4 regions of the Pantoea alhagi genome follow, and region 1 is predicted to be linked to each of the others. Evidence: predicted binding sites of a transcription regulator. Region 1 holds the regulator's gene; each other region holds the start of a gene.
The links. Region 1 encodes PurR, which represses purine synthesis genes. Its sites were predicted from a motif close to CANGCAAACGTTTGCNTG; they were not measured.
Positions count from the first base shown of each region.

Region 2: a site for PurR is predicted at 1,313-1,330, ahead of glyA (serine hydroxymethyltransferase). Genes of this name have one in related genera too.
Region 3: a site for PurR is predicted at 1,866-1,883, ahead of gcvT (glycine cleavage system aminomethyltransferase GcvT). Genes of this name have one in related genera too.
Region 4: a site for PurR is predicted at 1,229-1,246, ahead of serA (phosphoglycerate dehydrogenase). Genes of this name have one in related genera too.

Region 1 covers NZ_CP019706.1:3,813,512-3,816,629, reverse strand. Annotated here, with positions in the region: gene punC (purine nucleoside transporter PunC) at 1-82, opposite strand, end outside; gene punR (DNA-binding transcriptional activator PunR) at 194-1,102, shown strand; gene purR (HTH-type transcriptional repressor PurR) at 1,138-2,163, opposite strand; gene cydH (cytochrome bd-I oxidase subunit CydH) at 2,448-2,537, shown strand; gene B1H58_RS17990 (C40 family peptidase) at 2,597-3,118, opposite strand, start outside.
Region 2 covers NZ_CP019706.1:2,627,864-2,630,981, forward strand. Annotated here, with positions in the region: gene hmpA (NO-inducible flavohemoprotein) at 1-1,121, opposite strand, end outside; gene glyA (serine hydroxymethyltransferase) at 1,442-2,695, shown strand; gene B1H58_RS12340 (3-phenylpropionate MFS transporter) at 2,823-3,118, shown strand, end outside.
Region 3 covers NZ_CP019706.1:2,353,153-2,356,270, forward strand. Annotated here, with positions in the region: gene ubiH (2-octaprenyl-6-methoxyphenyl hydroxylase) at 1-212, shown strand, start outside; gene ubiI (FAD-dependent 2-octaprenylphenol hydroxylase) at 226-1,425, shown strand; gene gcvT (glycine cleavage system aminomethyltransferase GcvT) at 1,938-3,032, shown strand; gene gcvH (glycine cleavage system protein GcvH) at 3,054-3,118, shown strand, end outside.
Region 4 covers NZ_CP019706.1:2,346,212-2,349,329, forward strand. Annotated here, with positions in the region: gene B1H58_RS10950 (LysR family transcriptional regulator ArgP) at 1-197, opposite strand, end outside; gene rpiA (ribose-5-phosphate isomerase RpiA) at 387-1,046, shown strand; gene serA (phosphoglycerate dehydrogenase) at 1,329-2,567, shown strand; gene B1H58_RS10965 (5-formyltetrahydrofolate cyclo-ligase) at 2,617-3,118, opposite strand, start outside.

The sequences.
Region 1 (3,118 bases):
CAGGCAGATACATATCGGTGGCCAGAAAACCCAGCGTGCTGAGTAGCGCCAGATAGAGCATAAATCCTTTTGAAGCAGACATCTCTTTCTCATTTATAAGCAGGTGAACAGACGGCGCGAGGGTAAAGGATGTTTTTCTGAATGTGAAACGCTAAAATTTGCCGATTGATATCAAAATTTTTGCAGGCAAAAAATGTGGTCTGAATATGCACTGGAAGTGGTGGATGCCGTAGCACGCAATGGCAGCTTTTCCGCCGCCGCCGAAGAGTTACATCGTGTACCCTCAGCTATCAGCTATACGGTTCGTCAGCTGGAATCCTGGCTGGCGGTGCCGCTTTTCGAACGACGTCATCGGGACGTGGTATTAACGGAGGCGGGAGAGCTTTTTATTCGTGAAGGGCGGGCTGTTATCAAAAAAATGCTGGCCACGCGACGCCAGTGCCAGCAGGTAGCGAACGGCTGGCGCGGGCAGTTAAGCATTGCTGTGGATCGCATCGTTAAGCCGCAGCGTACCCGCCAGCTGGTGCTCGATTTTTACCGACATTTTCCGGATATGGAGCTGCTGATCACGCCGGAAGTTTTTAACGGCGTCTGGGATGCGCTGGCGGATGAACGGGTTGATGTGGCGATCGGCGCGACACAGGCGATCCCGGTGGGAGGGCGCTTCGCCTTCCGCGATATGGGCGCGCTGAACTGGCGTTGTGTGGTTAGCATTGATCATCCTCTAGCCAGCATTACCACTGCGCTACAGGAGGATGATATTCGCCCATGGCCGTCGCTGGTGCTGGAGGATACTTCCCGCGCGTTGCCCCGGCGCACTACCTGGACACTGGATAATCAGCGTCGCCTGGTAGTGCCGGACTGGGAAAGCGCGTTTGATTGCCTGCGTGCCGGGCTGTGCGTGGGCATGGTTCCCGGTCATTTTGCCGCGCCGCTGCTTAAAGCCAGGCAGCTAACGGAGCTGATGCTGCCGGTGCCGTTCCCCGACAGCTTCTGTTGCGTCAGCTGGTCGGAGCAAAGCGATTCACCTGCACTGCGCTGGTTGCTGGACTATCTTGGCGATACGGAAACAATCAACCGGGAATGGCTGCGTGAAGAGTAACAGGCTCAGAAAAGGAGGTTTTCTGAGCCATCGCATTAACGACGATAGTCGCGGAAAGGGCCGTCGGCGACGGAGCGACGTTCAATCAGCGTGGGATGAACCTCTATGGTTTGCGGCTCTTCGCGTTTGCTGGTGATTCTGTCCAGCAGCATATCAAAGGCGGTTTCGCCCAGCTGCTCTTTGGGCTGGTGGACGGTAGTCAGCGCCGGGGTAAAATAGCGAGCGTTGCGCACATTATCGTAACCGATAACCGAAATATCCTGCGGCACGCGCAACCCCATTTCATCCGCTGCACAAATCGCGCCCATTGCCATGATATCCCCGCCGCAGAACACGGCGGTAGGGCGCTGCTTTTGCGCCAGAATTTGCTGCATGGCGCGATAGCCTGACTCAGGTTCGAAGTCACCCTGTACAATCCACTCTTCGCGTACCGGGATGTTGGCCTCATTCAGCGCTTTTACAAAGCCGGCAAAGCGTCCACTACCGGTATTACGTTCCATCTGACCTGGGATCACGCCGATATCGCGATGACCGCGCTCAATCAAATAGCGCCCGGCGAGATAGCCGCCTTCGAAAGCGTTATCCAGCACGGTATCGGTAAAATCGCCGCGGGATTCGCCCCAGTCCATGACCACCATGGGAATATTGCGGTTTTCCTCAAGCATTTTCAGCAGTGCTTCAGGATACTCAGAACACATCACCAGCAGACCATCCACGCGCTTTTGCGCCATCATTGACAGATAAGCCTGCTGTTTTTGTAGATCGTTATGGGCGTTGCCCAAAATCAGGGTATAGCCACTGGCGAAACAGCGCGTTTCTACCGCTTCAATAATTTCAGCAAAATAGGGCGCTTCACTCGAGGTTGCCAGCAGACCGATCGATTTAGTGTGGTTAACCTTCAGGCTGCGTGCGACCGCACTGGGCGAATAGTGTAGTTCTTTGATGGCTGCCCACACGGCCTCACGGGTTTCTTCCGCGACAAAACGGGTTTTATTGATGACGTGCGATACCGTGGTGGTGGAAACGCCGGCACGCTTCGCGACATCTTTGATTGTTGCCATTAAAAAGATACTCCTGCGCCTATCCTAATATTTTGATAAGGCTAATGTTAATCGTTTGCGTCCACATAGCGTTATTCAGCGCGCGTTGAGGTTGTCATTATGCGGGCTGAGGTACGTCTGACTGGCGGGACGTCTTTAAAAAAGGGCTGCCAACGGTGGTTTTTTGTCGTTGCGCAACGCAAGGCGGGGATTCTACCAAGCTGGCGCAAAGAAAACGAGATTTTTACCAGGGAGTATGGGAAAATCTATAACGTTACAATTTATGTGGGTAAAGGAGAGGCCAGATGAACACCGATTTAAAACTATCAATAGGTACTACCGTCGTGGCATTGCTGATGATTATGGCGTTTAGCTTCACTGCCGTTATGCACTGAGCGCCGCGCGAAGTATAAAAAAGCCTGTCATGAGACAGGCTTTTTTGTTGCGCAACGCGTTAGCGAATGGTGCGCGGCGTCATAACGCGACGCGCGCCAACATAGTGCCGCTGCCAGTAATCATCACTAAGCTGGCTAATCTGAATATCTTTACCGGTACGCGGCGACTGGATAAAACGACCATTGCCCAGATAGACGCCAACGTGATCGGCTGCGCCACGGTTATTGATGCGGAAAAACACCAGATCGCCTTTTTCCAGCGCTTCACGGTTAATGGGGGCCGCATCACGCAGATGATACATTTCATTCGCGGTGCGGGGGATCTTGAATTTCACCACATCTTTATAGGCATACCAGACCAGACCGCTGCAGTCGAAGCCGGTATGGGGTGAGGTGCCTCCCCATAAATAGGGCTTTCCTAACTGGCTCATCAGTTTGTTCATCGCGGTTTCACGCGCTTTTTGATAGCGTTCACGGTGCGCTTTGCTCATCTCCAGCGGCCCCCGCCTGGCCGCTGCCGTTTTCTTATCGCCACGCTGGCGACCATAGCGCTGCAAGCCTTTTTTGCTGCTGATTTTCTT
Region 2 (3,118 bases), 1.2 Mb from region 1:
AGCAGTTGACGTGCAACAAATTGCATGAAGCTTACCGGACCGCAAAGATAGTAGTGGCGACCTGTTTCAGCCAGCTCGGCGGCAACGGCAGACAGATCTATTTTGCCCTGCGCGCTAAAGCGTCCGGCATCTTCCTCACGCGGCTTGCTGTACCAGACATAGCTGTTGAAATGCGGAAGCTGCGCGCCGGTTTGCGCGACTTCATCAGCAAACGCATGGCGGGCACCGTTCTCTGCCGCATGAAGCCAGCTTACCGGTGCCTGGTGAGGCTGCCTGGCAAGGGCATGCAGCATCGCCAGCATCGGCGTTAAGCCGACGCCAGCTGAAATCAGGGCCACAGGCGTTGTCGCCTCGACCTGCAGGAAAAAGTCGCCAGCCGGCGCCGCCAGATTAACCACGTCGCCAACTTTTGCTTTCGCATGCAGCCAGCCGGAAACCGTACCCAGCGCTTCATGTTTGACGGCGATGCGATAGTCACGACCATTTGGCGCATGGGTCAGAGAGTATTGCCGGATTTCATGGTTAGCGAAGTCAGGATCCTGCACATGCACGCCCAGATACTGCCCTGGGTTAAAATCCGCCACCGGTTCGCCATCTACCGGCGTCAGGGTAAAGCTTTTAATGACTTCGCTCTGCTGCTGAATAGCGCTGATACGGAAAGGACGTGTGCCGCGCCAGCCGCCCGGTTTTTCCTCGTGCTCATGATAAATCTCTTCTTCGCGCTGGATAAACACATTGGCCAGCACGCCATAGGCTTTGGCCCAGGCGTCCAGCACTTCCGGGCCAGGGTTGAGCATTTCATCAATGGTGGCCAGCAGGTGTTTGCCCACAATCTGATACTGTTCCGGCTTAACGGAAAAACTGGTGTGTTTTTGCGCGATACGCTCTACGGCAGGCAGCAGAGCCGCCAGATTTTCAAGGTTAGCGCCATAAGCACAGATAGCGTCAAAAAGGGCCTGACGTTGATCGCCATTGCGCTGATTGCTCATATTAAACACATCTTTCAGTTCCGGGTTATGGGTAAACATCCGGTCATAAAAGTAAGCAGTTAGCGCGGGACCCGTTGCTGCCACAGCGGGCAGGGTGGATTTAACGGTGGTGATGGTTTGGGCATCAAGCATAATCACTCTCCAGTGAGATTTATAAGTTGCATTTTAAATGCATGTTAATTGCTTTTGTCGTTATTTGTAAATAATGCTGGAAAAATAAAGGATGCTAACGTTAGCAATAATGAAAAACAGACAAGCGGCGGCTGAATAACTGTCATGATAAAAGTGGGAAGGCGATCGGGCTGCAAACCTTGCCAGTGCTCAAGCCAATCGTTTGCGTAAAAAGCCGTTCACGAGGCTATGCTTCTACCTGCAAAACGGTTTACACTGTTGGCCTTCGCCCGTCAGGGCCATATAGTGCCGTTAAAAGTTAGCTGAGTCAGGAGATGCGGATGTTAAAGCGTGATATGAACATTGCCGATTACGATGCCGAGTTGTGGCAAGCAATGGAGCAAGAAAAGGTTCGTCAGGAAGAGCATATTGAACTGATTGCTTCAGAAAACTACACCAGCCCGCGCGTGATGCAGGCGCAAGGTTCACAGCTGACCAATAAATATGCCGAAGGCTATCCGGGCAAACGCTACTACGGCGGTTGTGAATATGTAGATATCGTTGAGCAACTGGCCATCGATCGCGCCAAGGCGCTGTTCGGCGCAGATTATGCCAACGTCCAGCCGCATTCTGGTTCACAGGCAAACTTTGCAGTCTATACCGCGCTGCTGCAGCCGGGCGATACCATTTTAGGTATGAACCTTGCTCACGGCGGTCACCTGACGCACGGCTCTCCGGTAAACCTCTCTGGCAAACTGTATAACGTTGTACCTTACGGTATCGACGAAACGGGCAAAATCAATTATGACGAGCTGGCTTCGCTGGCACAGCAGCATAAGCCGAAGATGATCATTGGCGGCTTCTCCGCCTACTCTGGCGTATGCGACTGGGCAAAAATGCGTGAAATCGCCGACAGCGTTGGCGCTTACCTGTTTGTTGATATGGCACACGTTGCGGGTCTGATTGCCGCAGACGTTTATCCGAACCCGGTTCCGCATGCGCATATCGTTACCACCACCACCCATAAAACGCTGGCGGGTCCGCGCGGCGGCCTGATTCTGGCGAAGGGCGGCGACGAAGATCTGTATAAAAAGCTTAACTCTGCCGTTTTCCCGGGCGGACAGGGCGGCCCGCTGATGCACGTTATCGCGGGTAAAGCGGTGGCGCTGAAAGAAGCGATGGAGCCGGAGTTCCGGGTTTATCAGCAGCAGGTGGCGAAGAACGCCAAGGCGATGGTCGAAGTCTTCCTGGAACGTGGCTACAACGTGGTTTCCGGCGGCACCTATAACCATCTGTTCCTGCTGGATCTGGTGGATAAAAACCTTACCGGTAAAGAAGCAGATGCCGCGCTGGGCCGTGCGAACATCACCGTGAACAAAAACAGCGTGCCGAACGATCCCAAAAGCCCGTTTGTCACCTCTGGTATCCGTATCGGTACGCCGGCGGTCACCCGTCGCGGCTTTAAAGAAGCTGAAGTTCGCGAGCTGGCTGGCTGGATTGTGGATGTGCTCGATAACATCAACGATGAAGCGACCATCGAGCGCGTGAAGCAGAAAGTGCTGGAAGTTTGCGCTCGCTTCCCGGTGTATGCCTGATAGTTTTCCTCTCGCTTTAGCTAAAAGCCCCGTCCTGTTGGCCGGGGCTTTTTTATCACCGCAGAAACCCTTAATTGCTTATCCTTCCACGATTTGCCAAAGTAAACGCCTTATTGTCGGGGGATATATGACGGTCCGTTCAACATACTGGTTAGCACTCGGTTACTTCACCTACTTTTTTTGTTATGGCATCTATCTGCCTTTTTGGGCCGTATGGTTAAAAGGCAGCGGGCTGGATGCGGAAAAAATCGGTCTGCTGCTGGGGGCCGGAATGATTGCCCGCTTTGTTGGTAGCCTGCTTATCGCCTCACGAGTGCGCGATCCCTCACAGCTGGTGCTGGCGCTGCGTCTGCTGGCGCTGTTAACGCTATTGTGCGCCGCCGGGTTCTGGCTGGGACAGCAGTGGCTGTGGCTGCTGCTGGT
Region 3 (3,118 bases), 1.5 Mb from region 1:
CGGGCAGCTTTGCTGTACTACAGCGTTATCGTCAACGGCGAGAGGCGGATCGCGCCGCCACTATCGGCATTACCGATGGGCTGGTGCGGCTGTTTGCTAATCGCTATCTGCCGCTGGTGGCAGGACGTAATCTTGGCCTGATGACAATGGACAATTTACCCTGGCTGCGCAACCGCCTGGCGGAGCGTACGCTTGGCTGGGTAACGCGCTGAAAAGAGGATTTCAATGCAAACTTATGATGTGGTGATCGCCGGTGGCGGAATGGTGGGGCTGGCGGTAGCCTGCGGATTACAGGGCTGCGGCCTGCGTATCGCGGTGCTGGAAAAATCTGCGCCGGAACCCTTTAACCCCAGCGAGCCGCACGGCTTACGCGTTTCTGCGATCAACGCCGCCAGCGAACGGCTGCTGCAGCATCTTGATGTCTGGTCCGCGATTCTGGCGCAGCGCGCAAGCGCATATCATGGCATGGAGGTATGGGATCGCGATAGCTTTGGCCGCATTGAATTTGATGAGCCGCAGGGCGTCAGCCATCTTGGCTACATTATCGAAAACCAGGCTATCCATCAGGCTTTATGGCAGCGTGCGCAACAGTTGAGTGATATCACGCTGCTGGCTCCGGCCCAGCTGCAGCAGGTCGCCTTTGGCGATAACGAAGCTTTTATTACGTTGCAGGATGGCAGCATGATGAGCGCGCGCCTGCTGGTTGGGGCTGACGGCGCGCACTCATGGCTGCGTGAAAAGGCCGATATTCCCTTGACCTTCTGGGATTATCAGCATCATGCGCTGGTTGCGAATATTCGTACCGAGCAGCCGCATCAGGCGGTGGCGCGTCAGGTTTTCCATGGCGAAGGCATACTGGCTTTCCTGCCGCTGAGCGATGCGCATCTCTGTTCGATCGTCTGGTCATTGCCGCCGCAGGAAGTGACCCGACTGCGCGAAATGCCTGCCGCGTTGTTTAATCAGCAGCTGTCGGTCGCTTTCGATATGCGTCTTGGCCTGTGTGAGCTGGAGAGCGAACGGCAGACATTTCCTTTGACGGCGCGTTATGCCCGCCAGTTTGCGGCCCATCGGCTGGCACTGGTTGGCGATGCGGCCCATACCATCCATCCGCTTGCCGGGCAGGGCGTTAACCTGGGCTTTATGGATGCTGCGGAGCTCACCGGAGAAATCCGCCGCCTGCAGCAGCAGGGCAAAGATATCGGTCAGCATCTCTATCTGCGTCGCTATGAGCGTAGCCGCAAACACAGCGCGGCACTCATGTTGGCTAACATGCAGGGATTTCGTGAGCTGTTTGCCGGCAACAATCCTGCGAAAAAGCTATTGCGCGATGTTGGCCTGCGGCTGGCAGATCGTCTGCCCGGCGTTAAGCCCCGGTTGCTGAAACAGGCGATGAGCTTACACGACCTGCCGGAATGGTTGCGCTAAGCGTAGCCTGAGCAGGGTGTTTATGCGTCAAACCTACAGCGCGGGTTTGTAGCCCGCTATCTCAGGGCCGTTCGGCCCTTTTTTTGTGCGCCGTTAATCGCCTGTTATCGTTTTTTCCCGCTTTTTTCTCCGCTTTGCACCAGCCTGAAGCAGCTGCACGCTTTTGGCTCGTTCGTTTGAATTATTCTAATTTAACCCCGCTGTTCGCATTATATTTTCTAATGCAGAAGGCTGTTTGCCAGTGGCCGTTTTTAACGTTATTTATTCGCTGACTGGTTTTTAAACTGCTTTGTTGCGCTTCTGTTGCTGGTTATGTGCCTTGCCACGCATTTTTTCAGTGAAAAGTTCTGCACAATCCCTGAAGCCTTCAACGTTGCCGGAATGAATTCGCCCTTGTTTAGCTTATGGTTAAACGGCTCATTCAGTGATAACGTCGAATGAAAGAGAACGTTTGCGTCGGACGTTTTAGCCTCTTTTAGCGTCTGATCACCCCGTTAACGCACAGGAATGTTATGAAGCAGACTCCTTTGTATCAACAGCATCAAGCGTGCGGTGCCCGCATGGTCGATTTCCACGGCTGGATGATGCCGCTGCACTATGGCTCGCAGATGGATGAACATCATGCGGTGCGGACAGATGCCGGTATGTTTGATGTCTCCCATATGACCATCGTCGATCTCCAGGGTGAACGCACCCGGGAATTTCTGCGCATACTGCTGGCGAATGATGTCGCGCGTCTGACGCAGCCAGGAAAGGCACTTTACAGCGCCATGCTCAATGCCTCCGGTGGCGTGATTGATGATTTGATTGTTTACTTTATGAGCGATAACTGGTTCCGGCTGGTGGTGAACTCCGCTACGCGCGAAAAAGATCTGGCGTGGATAGGCGAGCATGCGCAGCCCTACGATGTGTCGTTACAGGTACGTGACGATCTGGCGTTGATTGCCGTACAGGGGCCGAATGCACAGCAGAAAGCGCAAACGCTGTTTAGTGAGGCGCAGCGTCAGGCCGTTAGCGGTATGAAGCCCTTTTTCGGCGTTGAGTCAGACGGCTTTTTTATCGCCACCACCGGCTATACCGGCGAAAGCGGCTATGAAATCGCACTGCCGGGCGAGCAGGCCGGTGAATTTTGGCAGCAGCTGTTGGCTGCGGGCGTAAAGCCTGCCGGACTGGGGGCGCGTGACACGTTGCGTCTGGAGGCGGGGATGAATCTCTACGGCCAGGATATGGATGAAGGCGTCTCGCCACTGGCGGCGAATATGGGCTGGACGCTCTGCTGGGAGCCAGCCGATCGTCAGTTTATCGGGCGCGAGGCGCTGGAGCATCAGCGTGAAAAGGGCACCGAGAAACTGGTCGGCCTGGTGATGAAGGAAAAGGGCGTGTTGCGTAATGGCTTGCCGGTAATGTTTACCGATGCGCAGGGCAATCTGCAGCAGGGGATCATTACCAGCGGCTCTTTTTCTCCAACGTTAGGCTGCAGCATCGCGCTGGCCCGCGTTCCGGCGGGTATCGGCGAGCAGGCCATCGTACAGATTCGTAACCGGGAAATGCCGGTCAACGTCACTAAACCTATTTTTGTTCGCGCCGGTAAACCGGTCGCTCAGTAACCAGTGCAGGAGAATGCAGTGATGAGCAATGTGCCAAATGAATTAAAATATCGTGAAAGTCATGAATGGGTGCGTAAGGAAGCGGA
Region 4 (3,118 bases), 1.5 Mb from region 1:
AGTTTTTGTCCCTGTTCGGTTGGACGGGGCGGAATAGTGCGCACCAGCAAGGGTTGACCGAACATGTTTTCCAGCTGCTTTATACGTTGTGACACCGCCGACTGGGTGATACACAATTTTTGCGCCGCGCGCTCAAAGCCGCGCTCGCGAATCACAGCGTCCAGAGCCTGAAGCGTTCGATAATCGGGTCTTTTCATTGTTATTCTGTTCTCCTTCAGGAATGGCGGGACACTATGCCATAAAATTAATACTTTGCGGCTGCGGATAACGGCGACAGTTTGTGGACTGCTTTGCAAAGCGACAAAACACCGCTTGTCCAACAGGCATTTTAGCCAGAGCTTGTTTTATACTACGCGCACACTATTAGCACAGGTTTTAAACATACCATGACGCAGGATGAACTGAAAAAAGCAGTTGGCTGGGCCGCGCTGGATTATGTCACGCCAGGGACCATTGTCGGCGTGGGCACTGGCTCGACCGCCGCCCACTTTATTGATGCACTCGGCTCGATCAAACACCAAATCGAGGGGGCGGTTTCCAGCTCTGAGGCTTCTACGCTGAAGTTAAAAGGTCTGGGTATTCCGGTATTCGATCTTAACGAGGTCGACGCTCTGGCGGTATACGTTGACGGCGCTGATGAAATCAACCCGCAGATGCAGATGATCAAGGGCGGCGGCGCGGCGCTGACGCGTGAGAAAATCATCGCGGCGGTCGCGGATAAGTTTATCTGCATCGCTGATGCGTCAAAGCAGGTTGATGTGCTGGGCGCTTTCCCGCTGCCGGTGGAGGTGATCCCTATGGCGCGTTCTTATGTGGCGCGTGAACTGGTGAAGCTGGGCGGCCTGCCGGAATATCGTCAGCAGGTGGTAACCGATAATGGCAACATTATTCTCGACGTACATAATCTCAGCATTGTTAACCCGACCGAGCTGGAACGCGCCATTAATGCGTTGCCTGGCGTAGTGACGGTAGGGCTTTTTGCCGCACGCGGCGCCGATGTGGCACTGATCGGCGGCCCTGATGGGGTAAAAACCATTACCAAATGATCTGACCGGCGCGTCTGCCGCGCCGGTTATTTCTTACTGAAAAACATCTTTTCTACGGATAGCCTAATTTGGTGACTTATGTCACATAACGGGTGCCTGCAACGCTATCGTTCTGCCAGTGACGCGCTTCCCATCATAATCTGTTGAATCCGCCCTAATCCACATTTACCCATGCTAAGCGACAGGCAATCGTTTGTATTGCCGTGCGCGTAAATTTTGATATTTTGGCAGAAGGCTGGCTTATTACAGCCTCTTCTGAAGTCTGCAAAATAGGGTCGGGAAATGGCAAAAGTATCGCTGGAGAAAGACAAAATTAAGTTTCTGCTGGTGGAAGGCGTTCACCAAAGCGCGCTGGATAATTTGCGTGCGGCAGGTTACACCAATATTGAATATCACAAAGGCGCGCTGGATAGTGAAGCGCTGAAAGCCTCCATTCGCGATGCGCACTTTATCGGTATTCGTTCCCGTACTCAGCTGACTGAAGAGATTTTTGCCGCAGCTGAAAAGCTGGTGGCCGTAGGCTGCTTCTGTATCGGCACCAATCAGGTGGATTTAGACGCGGCGGCAAAACGCGGTGTGCCGGTGTTCAATGCGCCGTTCTCGAATACGCGTTCAGTGGCGGAGCTGGTTATCGGGGAGATGCTGCTGCTGATGCGCGGTATCCCAGAGGCGAATGCCAAAGCCCATCGCGGCATCTGGAATAAACAGGCCGCCGGTTCGTATGAGGCACGCGGTAAGAAACTGGGTATTATTGGCTACGGTCATATCGGCATGCAGCTGGGCGTGCTGGCGGAAAGCCTGGGCATGCATGTCTTTTTCTATGATATCGAGAACAAGCTGCCGCTGGGCAATGCCACGCAGGTCACGCATCTTTCCGACTTGTTGAATATGAGCGATGTTGTCAGCCTGCACGTGCCGGAAACCTCCTCTACCCAAAATATGATGGGAGCAGAGGAGCTGGCCTTGATGAAGCCCGGCTCGCTGCTGATTAACGCCTCGCGCGGAACGGTGGTGGATATTCCCGCGCTCTGCCAGGTGCTGGCGAATAAACATCTGTCCGGTGCGGCTATCGATGTCTTTCCTGAAGAGCCAGCGACCAACAGCGATCCGTTTAACTCCCCGTTGTGCGAATTCGACAACGTGATCCTGACGCCGCATATCGGCGGCTCAACGCAGGAAGCGCAGGAGAATATCGGCATTGAAGTCGCTGGCAAGCTGGCGAAATATTCTGATAACGGCTCTACGCTCTCTGCCGTTAACTTCCCGGAAGTTTCACTGCCTACGCATGGCGCACATGTGAGCCGTCTGCTGCATATCCATGAAAACCGTCCTGGAGTGCTGACCGCCATTAACCAGATTTTCGCTGAGCAGGGGATCAATATCTCTGCACAGTACCTGCAAACCACGCCGATGATGGGCTATGTGGTTATCGATATTGATGCAGAACTGGATGTGGCGCATAAGGCGCTGACGCTGATGAAAGCGATTCCGGGCACGATGCGCGCGCGCCTGCTTTACTGATTACCCGCGTTTATCTCTGCCGACGCCGCCTTGATTTTCAGGCGGCGTTTTACGTTTCCCACTGCCACAGACGGGAAGGGGTTAAAATCGCCGGTAACGGGATATCCCAGGCTTCGGCAGGCAGCGTATCCACCTGCTGACAGTCGTGCGCCAGACCGATGGGAAGAAAACGATGGTTGCGCCAGTGCTGCAGGGTGCGATCGTAAAACCCGCCACCCATTCCCAGACGCTGTCCCTGTTTATCAAACGCCACCAGCGGTACAAACATCACGTCCAGCCGGTCGAGCGGAATAATATGCCGTACGTCCAGCGGTGGCTCCGGAATGCGTAGCCGATTGGGGATCAGTATTGTTTCCGGCGTATAGTGAATAAACAGCAGGTTTCCCGGCGAGAAAGGGTGCAACACCGGCAGATAAACCTGCTTGTGCTGCTGCCAGAGTCGGGCAATCAGCGGACAGGTATTGAGCTCGCCATCAACCGACAGAAACAGCGCGATATGCTGCGCCCGATCCACCGACGCTACGTTTAATGCATGTTCAGCAACGCTATTT